Nisaea sediminum: one gene and its partners. The protein of the gene in region 1 interacts with the protein of each later gene in a pairwise test. Links are inferred from orthologs where the notes say so. Each region holds a gene or a part of one and is shown in the gene's direction. Other genes may lie near its edges. The genes, in order: IG122_RS03275, IG122_RS14780 and IG122_RS03725.

The links.
Region 2: the proteins of IG122_RS03275 (region 1) and IG122_RS14780 interact in binary tests that used the Escherichia coli proteins (3 or more experiments, as listed by UniProt). The link is inferred for Nisaea sediminum from one-to-one orthologs.
Region 3: the proteins of IG122_RS03275 (region 1) and IG122_RS03725 interact in binary tests that used the Escherichia coli proteins (3 or more experiments, as listed by UniProt). The link is inferred for Nisaea sediminum from one-to-one orthologs.

What each region holds. Positions count from the first base shown.
Region 1 is NZ_JACZCQ010000001.1:692,133-695,013, reverse strand. Bases 155-2,881 are described here. They hold IG122_RS03275 (P-II family nitrogen regulator), read left to right. Parts: upstream 155-1,212; coding sequence 1,213-1,551; downstream 1,552-2,881. Other genes in these bases: glnA (type I glutamate--ammonia ligase), read left to right, coding at 1,756-2,881; IG122_RS03280 (MBL fold metallo-hydrolase), read left to right, coding at 230-985; IG122_RS03285 (pyridoxal phosphate-dependent aminotransferase), read left to right, coding at 155-207. Also shown: more of IG122_RS03285, read left to right, coding at 1-154. UniProt on the Escherichia coli protein: P-II indirectly controls the transcription of the glutamine synthetase gene (glnA). P-II prevents NR-II-catalyzed conversion of NR-I to NR-I-phosphate, the transcriptional activator of GlnA. When P-II is uridylylated to P-II-UMP, these events are reversed.
Region 2 is NZ_JACZCQ010000006.1:580,746-584,314, reverse strand. Bases 33-3,447 are described here. They hold IG122_RS14780 ([protein-PII] uridylyltransferase), read left to right. Parts: upstream 33-421; coding sequence 422-3,247; downstream 3,248-3,447. Other genes in these bases: murJ (murein biosynthesis integral membrane protein MurJ), read left to right, coding at 3,324-3,447; IG122_RS14785 (NAD(P)/FAD-dependent oxidoreductase), read right to left, coding at 33-257. Also shown: more of IG122_RS14785, read right to left, coding at 1-32; more of murJ, read left to right, coding at 3,448-3,569.
Region 3 is NZ_JACZCQ010000002.1:48,078-51,230, forward strand. The notes cover bases 78-3,076. They hold IG122_RS03725 (two-component system sensor histidine kinase NtrB), read left to right. Parts: upstream 78-1,014; coding sequence 1,015-2,139; downstream 2,140-3,076. Other genes in these bases: dusB (tRNA dihydrouridine synthase DusB), read left to right, coding at 78-1,018; ntrC (nitrogen regulation protein NR(I)), read left to right, coding at 2,142-3,076. Also shown: more of dusB, read left to right, coding at 29-77; more of ntrC, read left to right, coding at 3,077-3,153.

The sequences.
Region 1 (2,881 bases):
GGCGCTTTCTATGCATTCCCGAACATCGAAGGCACCGGCATGAAGGCGCAGGCGCTGCAGGAGAAGCTGCTCGAGCAGGCTGGCGTCGCCGTCATCGCAGGCACCAGCTTCGGCGGCCACGGCGAGGGCTATCTGCGCTTCTCCTACGCGAATTCGACGGAGAATATCATCGAAGCGATCAAGCGCATCAAAGCCTGCCTCGCCTGACCTGCGCCTGAGGGACCCTGGAATGGACGCAGCTGGCGACATCTTGCTCACGTTTGTCGGCTGCGGCGACGCGTTCGGCAGTGGCGGGTGTTTCAATACCTGCTTTCATGTCGAAACACCCAAGACCCGGTTTCTGATCGATTGCGGGGCGAGTTCGTTGATCGCGATGAAAGCACTCGGGATCGACCGCAACCGGATCCAGACGATCCTGATCACCCATTTCCACGGCGATCATTTCGGCGGCATCCCCTTCTTCATGCTGGATGCCCAATTCTTCTCGAAGCGGACCGATCCACTGACCATTGTCGGCCCGAAAGGGCTGCAGGAGTGGATCGGACGAGCAATGGAAACCGCCTTTCCCGGCTCCTCCCGGACACGTCAGAAATTCCCTCTGGAACTGTTCGAAATAGAAGCGGAAGACAGCGTGACTGTCGGCGATCTGGAAATTCTGGCGCAGCAGGTTGTGCACGGCCCGCCCGACGGCCCTTTCCTCGCCTATCGCGTCTCCACATCCGGCAAGGTGATCGCCTATACCGGCGACACCGAATGGACCGAGAGTCTAATTCCGATCGGACGCGAAGCGGACCTCTTGATTGCCGAAGCCTATTTCTACGACAAGAAGGTCCCGTTCCATCTGGATCTTGCAACGTTGCGGGAAAAGCTTCCGGAAATCGAACCGAAGCGTCTGATATTGACGCATATGAACGACGATATGCTGTCCCGGAAGAAGACACTGGAATTCGAAACCGCCGAGGACGGATTGGTGGTGAAGGTCTGAGATGAACGTCGCCGGGCGGGACGAAATCCGATACGCACAAAACTTGGCGCCCAAAAAATAGGCAGGCGCTCAGAAAATACGCAGGAGAACAACTTGAAACTCGAAGCCCGGTTCAACTAGCGTTGTTTTTTCAATGAGTTACGGAATCGAAAACGCTTGGCACAGAGTGTGCTATTACGGGTTCCGTGACCCGTGCGACGGGACATCAACAGAAGAGCACTGAAGCAATGAAAAAAGTCGAAGCCATCATCAAGCCCTTCAAGCTCGACGAAGTGAAGGAAGCGCTGCATGAGGTTGGCATCCAGGGAATCACGGTAACCGAAGCCAAGGGGTTCGGACGCCAAAAGGGGCATACCGAACTTTACCGAGGAGCCGAGTACGTCGTCGATTTTCTCCCGAAGGTGAAAATCGAGGTCGTGATGGAGGACTCCCTGGTCGAGCGTGCGGTGGACGCTATCCAGTCCGCAGCCCGCACCGGCCGCATCGGCGACGGAAAGATCTTCGTTTCCGGGGTCGATGATGTCATCCGTATCCGAACCGGAGAATCCGGGGGCGATGCCCTTTAATTAGGGCTATGAACCCGTTCCGCCTTTACCGGAGGAACGAAACGCCCGCTCTGACGTCAGGCGGGTAAACAAATGGCTGGACCGCCCGGGGAGAGGGCACCGCCGAAACAGGGAAGCGATGCCGGCGGCATTCGGTCAACCAGGCACAGGTTGTCCAAGCGCCGACAAGGCAACGGCCCGTTTAAGTAGTCAGGAAGGAAGACTATGTCTGATGTGAATGCCGTTATGAGCATGATCAAGGAACATGATTGCAAGTTCGTTGACCTGCGCTTCACAGATCCGCGCGGCAAGATGCAGCACGTGACCCAGGCCATTGAGACGATCGACGAGGAAAGCCTCACCGAAGGCTTCATGTTCGACGGCTCCTCCATCGCCGGCTGGAAGGCGATCAACGAGTCCGACATGGGCCTGAAGCCGGACCTCTCGACCGCTCGCGTCGATCCGTTCTTCGCGCAGCCGACCCTGATGCTGTTCTGCGACATCCTGGATCCGATCACCGGCCAGCCCTACGAGCGCGACCCGCGTTCGACCGCCAAGGCCGCGATCAACTACCTGAACAGCCTCGGCATCGGCGACACCGCCTTCTTCGGCCCGGAAGCCGAGTTCTTCGTGTTCGAGGACGTGAAGATCAAAACCAGCAGCAACGTCGGGTACTACGAACTCGATCACCCGGAACTCCCGGCCAACTCCGCCCGCGCCTACGAAGAGGGCAACATGGGTCACCGTCCGGGCGTCAAGGGCGGCTACTTCCCGGTCCCGCCGGTTGACAGCGAACAGGACCTGCGCAGCGAAATGCTGGCGGTCATGGGCGAAATGGGCGTGCCGATCGAAAAGCACCACCACGAAGTCGCCCCGGGCCAGCACGAGCTCGGCATGAAGTTCGGCACCCTGCTGGAAACCGCCGACGCCCTGCAGCTCTACAAGTACGTCGTGCACAATGTCGCGCACGCCTATGGCAAGACCGCGACCTTCATGCCGAAGCCGATCGCCGGCGACAACGGCTCGGGCATGCACGTGCACCAGTCGATCTGGAAGGACGGCAAGCCGCTCTTCGCGGGTAACGGCTATGCCGATCTCTCCGAGATGTGCCTCTACTATATCGGCGGCATCATCAAGCACGCCAAGGCCATCAACGCGTTCGCGAACTCCACGACCAACAGCTACAAGCGTCTGGTCCCGGGCTTCGAGGCGCCGGTGCTGCTGGCCTACTCCTCGCGTAACCGTTCGGCCTCCTGCCGTATCCCGTTCGTGAACAGCCCGAAGGGCAAGCGCGTCGAGGTCCGGTTCCCGGATGCCGCCGGCAACCCGTACCTGATCTTCTCCGCCATGC
Region 2 (3,569 bases), on another replicon or contig:
TCGACAGAGAGATATTCGCCAAGATGGGTCGCGAAGTGATGGCCGAAGAGCCCGATCTCGATGTTCTCCGGATTGGAGAACTGCTGGCGGATACCGCCGGCCGAGCGGGGTGTGGACGCGGTCGCATAGCTTGAGTCGCGCTCGATGACGGTGATCGAGCCGGGAGCGCCGGACACGGAGGCGAGAAAGTAGGCGATGGCGCTGCCGATCACGCCGCCGCCGATGATGACGACATCGCTGGCTGGTTTGTCTGCCACGGGGACCGCTCCGGAAAGGACGCAAGGAACGAGAGACATCTTCCGTCGTTCTTATCTTCGGGCGAGGCCGAGGTCCAGCGACCATGTTGCAGCGCGGGACATGGCATGGCGGTCGATTATGCACTAATGTCCCGCGAGGTGATTTCGCGAGGTGCGATAGGGACATGGCCGTCGACAATCTGATGCCGGAAAGCGGGGCCGGGACGGACGCCGCCGTGGCGGCGCAAGCGCCGAAGGTCAAGAGCCGCAAGAAGATCGTGGACCCGGCCGCGCTTGCAGGGGCCATCGACGCGCTCTGGCAGGACAGCGAGAATGCCGACTCTTTCCGGCCCGCGTTCCTGAAGCTGTTGCGGCATACGGTCGACGATGGCCGGGCCGAGGTGGAGCGCCGCTTTCTCGAAAGCAACGATGGCGCCGAGGCGGTCCGGGCCAACGCCTATCTAACGGATGTAATCGTCCGGGCGATCGCCGACACGACGACGACAAGAATTTACCGCAATGCCAATCCGACCCAGGGCGAGCAGATCTGTGTCGCCGCGGTCGGAGGTTACGGGCGCGGCGAGATGGCGCCCTATTCCGACCTCGATCTGCTCTTCCTGCTGCCCTACAAGCAGACCCCCTACAGCGAGCAGGTGGTCGAATACATGCTCTACCTGCTCTGGGATCTGCGTCTGAAGGTCGGGCACGCGACCCGGTCGGTCGATGAATGCATTCGCCAGGCAAAGGCGGACATGACGATCCGGACCTCGCTGCTGGAGCTCCGCTATCTCTGGGGCGCCGAGCCGCTCTTCGCGGACCTGCGCGGGCGCTTCCGCAAGGATGTCGAGACCGGGACCGAGATGGAGTTCGTCGAGGCCAAGCTTTCCGAGGCGGACGAACGGCACGAGCGGCTGGGAGACAGCCGCTATGTCATCGAGCCGAACATCAAGGACGGCAAGGGCGGGTTGCGCGATCTGCACCGGCTCTTCTGGATCGGCAAATATGTCTACAAGGTCGACCAGGTCTCCGACCTGGTGGAGCGCGGGGTGCTGACGGCGGCGGAAGCCCGTAAGTTCGCCAAGGCGCAGAAGCTGCTCTGGACCATCCGCTGCCATCTCCACTATCTGACCGACCGAGCCGAGGAACGCCTGACCGTCGATCTGCAGACCGAGATCGCCAAGCGCATGGGTTACACGAACCGTGCGGGCGCCGTCGCGGTCGAGCGTTTCATGAAGCACTATTACCTGGTCTCCAAGGATGTCGGAGATCTGACCCGCATCTTCTGCGCCAGCATCGAGGCGGAGAACCGCCGCAAGCCCCGGCTCAGGCTCTCCTGGGGATTCCAGCGGAAAAGGGATCTCGGCGACTTCCAGGTCGACGGCGACCGGCTGAACGTGGTGGATGACGAGGTCTTTTCCCGCGATCCGGTGAACCTCATCCGCTTCTTTCACACCGCGCAGAAACACGACCTGGAGCTGCATCCGCACGCGCTGCGCCTGGTGACCCAGAACCTGAAGCGGATCGACAAGGACCTGCGCAAGGACGAAGAGGCGAACCGGCTTTTCGTCGAGATGCTGGAAGCGCCGCAAGGCCCGGAACGGATCTTCCGCCGCATGAACGAGGCCCAGGTTCTGGGCCGCTTCGTGCCGGATTTCGGCCGTGTCGTCGCCCAGATGCAGTACGACATGTACCATGTCTACACCGTGGACGAGCACACCATCGTCATGCTCGGCATCCTGCACCGGATCGAGAAAGGCGAGCTTGCGGAGATCGCGCCGATCGCGAGCGAGGTGATCCACAAGGTGATTTCCCGGCGGGCGCTCTATGTCGCGGTGTTCCTGCACGACATCGCCAAGGGCCGCGGCGGCGACCATTCGCGCCTCGGCGAGCGGGTCGCGCGGCGGCTCTGCCCGCGGTTTGGTCTGAGCGAGGAGGAAACCGAGACCGTCGCCTGGCTGGTGCGGTGGCATCTGCTGATGAGCTATGCCGCCTTCAAGCGCGACGTGAACGATCCGAAGACCGTGCATGATTTTTCCGCCATCGTGCAGTCTCCGGAGCGCCTGCGACTGCTGCTGGTGCTGACCGTCGCCGATATCCGCGCGGTCGGACCGAATGTCTGGAACGGTTGGAAAGCGGCGCTGCTGCGCGAGCTTTACTGGGCTTCGGACGAAGCGCTGACCGGACAGGGCGAGGAGGCCGGCCGCAAGCGCCGCATCGAAAAGGCGAAGAGAGCGCTGGCGAAAGCGCTGGTCGACTGGCCAGCCGAAGATATCGAGCGCCACCTCTCGCTCGGCTATGCGGATTACTGGCTCGCTTTCGACCTCGAAACCCATGTGCGCCATGCCCGCATGGTCCGCGCCGCGGAGATCGAGGACCGTGAGCTCGCGATCGAAAGCCGGGTCGATGCCGCCCGCGAGGTGACCGAGATCATCGTCTATACCTCGGACCATCCCGGCCTCTTTTCGCGCATCACCGGCGCGATGGCGATTTCCGGCGCGAGCATCGTCGATGCGCGGATCGCGACCTTCAGCAACGGCATGGCGCTCGACGTTTTCTGGATCCAGGACGAGGACCGCAAGGCCTTCGACCGGCCGGACAAGCTGGCGAAGCTCTCCGTGGCGATCGAACAGGCCCTGACCGGACGATTGAATCTGCTCGCCGAGCTGGTGAAGCGCCGCCGCAGTATCGAGCGCCGGGCCCGGGTGATGAAAATCCCGACCCGCGTGCTGGTCGACAACAAGGCGAGCGTCACCCACACCGTCATCGAGGTGAACGCGACCGACCGGCCGGGTGTGCTCTATCGCATCGCGCGGGCGCTCCGGGAGATCAAGATCCAGATCTTCTCGGCCAAGATTTCGACCTATGGCGAGAGCTTCGTCGATGTGTTCTATGTGAAGGACCTGTTCGGGCTGAAGATCGATTCCGATTCGCGGATCCAGGAGATCCGCGACGCTCTGCTGACCGCGCTTGCCGACGATGCGGCACCGCCGCGATCCGACAGCGGCTCTTGATGGCTTTCCGCAGCCTTTTTCCTGCCCCGGTTCCAATGCAGTCTTCCCGCTCCGCCGCCGCAAAGCCGAAAGTGCCATGTCCCTGATCCGCGCCGCCGCCACAGTCGGCAGTTACACCATGATCAGCCGGGTCACGGGCTTTCTGCGCGACGTGCTGATCGCCGCGATCCTTGGCGCGGGGCCGGTGGCGGATGCCTTCTTCGTCGCCTTCAAGCTGCCGAACTTCTTCCGCCGCCTGACCGCCGAAGGGTCTTTCACCGTCGCTTTCGTGCCGCTCTTCGCCGGTTCGCTCGAGGCAGAGGGCCGAGCCGAGGCGAAGCGG
Region 3 (3,153 bases), on another replicon or contig:
TGAGCAACGCTTCACAGGTGCACAGTTAATGACCATCAAGATCGGCGAAATCGCACTGGAGAGTCCGGTTTTCCTCGCCCCTATGTCGGGGGTGACGGATCGTCCGTTCCGCCGGCTCGTGCGCGAGTTCGGATGCGGTCTCGTCGTCTCCGAGATGATCGCGAGCGCCGCCGTGCTCCGCGAAGAACGCGAGGAGATGTTCAAGATCCCGCAGGACATGGATCTGGAGCGTCCGATGGCGGTCCAGCTTGCCGGCTGGGATCCGGAGATCATGGCGGAGGCCGCGAAACTCAATGTCGATCGCGGCGCCGAGATCATCGACATCAACATGGGCTGTCCGGTGAAGAAGGTGGTCAACAAGCTCGCCGGGTCCGCGCTGATGCGCGACGAGGCCCTGGCGGGACGGATCATGGAAGCGGTGGTCGAGGCGGTCCCGGTTCCGGTGACCCTCAAGATGCGGACCGGCTGGGACCAGAGCGACCGCAACGCGCCGCGCCTGGCGAAGATCGCCGAGGAAGCGGGCATCCGGTTGTTGACGGTGCACGGACGTACGCGCTGCCAGATGTACAAGGGCGAAGCCGACTGGAGGTTCATCCGCAAGGTGAAACAGGCGGTATCCCTTCCGGTCGTCGCGAACGGGGATATCGCAACCCTCGAAGATGTCGATGCCTGTCTCGAGCAGTCGGGCGCGGACGGCGTGATGATCGGGCGCGGCGTCTATGGCCGACCCTGGTTCCCGGCGCAGGTTGCCGCCCATCTTGGGGGCGATCCCGTGCCTGCGGACCCGACATTCCGAGAACGCGCCGACATCATGCGGCGCCATGTCGCCGAGATGTTGTCCCACTACGGCAGCAAACTGGGGCTGAAACTGGCGCGCAAGCATATCGGCTGGTATGCGGCCGGTGTCCCGGGCTCGGCCGAGTTCCGGCAGATCGTCAACAACACCATGGATCGTCAGATCGTCGAGGAGGCGATCGAGAGGTTCTTCGGCATGGCACTGGAGAGGCAGGCGGCATGAGCATGGTCATCAATCCCGAGCCGCGCACCGCGCCGGCCGGACTGGACCCGACAGGTGTCCTGCATGCCGTTCCGACGCCGGTCATCGGTCTCGATGAGAAGAACCGGATCGTCTATGTGAACATGGCGGCGGAACATTTCCTGCAGGGCAGCGCCGCGATCCTCGAAGGTTGCGAGCTGTCCGATCTGATCCCGGCCGACAGCCCCGTTCTCAGCATGATCGATCAGTGCCGGCGGCAATCCTCGGTCCTGTTCGACTACGATCTCATTCTCGAGGGCCCCCGGATCGGCTCGCATATCGTCAGCGTCCAGGTCTCGCCGTTGCCCGAAAAGCCGGGTGCCGTCGTGCTGACGCTGCAGATGCGCTCGATCGCGAACCAGCTTTACCGTCAGTTCAACTTCAAGGGCGCCGCCCGCTCCGTCTCCGCGATGGCGGCAATGCTGGCGCACGAGGTGAAGAATCCGCTTTCCGGCATCAAGGGCGCGGCACAGCTCCTGGAACAGAATGCGATCGAGGCCGACCGTCCGCTGACCAAGCTGATCTGCGACGAGACCGACCGGATCTGCAGCCTCGTCGACCGCATGGAAGTGTTCTCGGATGACCGCCCGATAGAACGCAGTCCGGTGAACATCCACGAAGTCCTTGACCATTGCCAGAAGATCGCGGAGTCCGGTTTCGGCAGCCGCATCAAATATTTCGAGCGCTACGATCCCTCTCTGCCGCCTGTGCTCGGCAACCGCGACATTCTGGTGCAGATCTTTCTGAATCTGCTGAAGAACGCGGCCGAGGCCATCGGCGACGAGGACGGAGAGATCCACATGTCGACGGCCTACAGGCACGGCATGCGGGTCTCGGTCCCGGGCTCCGCCCGACGCGTCAACCTGCCGCTGCAGGTCACCATTCGCGACAACGGCCCCGGAATTCCGGACGATATGAAGGCGACGATCTTCGATCCGTTTGTCACCTCCAAGCGGAACGGGTCGGGCCTCGGTCTTGCGTTCGTGGCAAAAGCGGTCGCCGACCATGGCGGTGTGATCGAGGTCGATTCCCAGCCGCGCAGGACCGAGTTCCGGCTCTCGCTGCCGATCGCCGATATTTCCGAGGCCTTTGCACAGGCATGACTATGGACAGCGCTTCGATCCTGATCGCGGATGACGATCAGGCCATCCGTACCGTTTTGACGCAGGCCCTGACCCGGATCGGCATGGATGTCCGTTCGACCGGCAATGCCGCAAATCTCTGGCAGTGGGTCGAGCGCGGGGACGGCGATCTGGTGATCACCGACGTGGTGATGCCGGACGAAAACGGCCTCGACCTGCTCACACGGATCCGCAAGGTCCGGCCCGATCTCCGCGTCATCGTGATGAGTGCTCAGAACACGCTGCTGACCGCTGTAAAGGCGAGCGAGCGCGGAGCCTTCGAGTATCTGCCAAAACCGTTCGATCTCTCGGAACTGGTGAAGGTCGTGCGCAAGGCGCTGACCACGCGCGTCGAGGGGGCCGCACCGGCGGCAAAAGAACCGGAGGTTTCGGACGAAGAGCTGCCGCTCATCGGCAGGTCTCCGGCCATGCAGGAGATCTATCGCGTTCTGGCTCGCCTTATGGCCACGGATCTGACCGTCATGATCGCAGGCGAATCCGGGACCGGCAAGGAACTGGTGGCGCGGGCCCTGCACGACTACGGCAAGCGCCGTGATGGTCCGTTCGTGGCGGTCAACATGGCGGCGATTCCGCGCGAGCTCATCGAAAGCGAGCTTTTCGGGCACGAGAAGGGCGCCTTCACCGGCGCTACGGCACGGTCGAGCGGGCGTTTCGAACAGGCACGGGGAGGGACGCTCTTCCTCGACGAGATTGGTGACATGCCGATCGAGGCCCAGACCCGTTTGCTCCGGGTCCTGCAGGAAGGCGAATACACGACTGTCGGCGGACGTTCCGCCATCCAGGCCGACGTGCGCATCGTGGCGGCGACTCACCGTGATCTCCGGCAGCTGATCCGCCAGGGCATGTTCCGCGAGGATCTGTTCTATCGGCTCAACGTCGTTCCGCTCCGTCTGCCGCCGCTCCGGGAGCGCAAGGAGGATATTCCGGACCTTGCGCGGCATTTCCTTACCCTCGCGCAGAAGGAAGGGTTGCCGG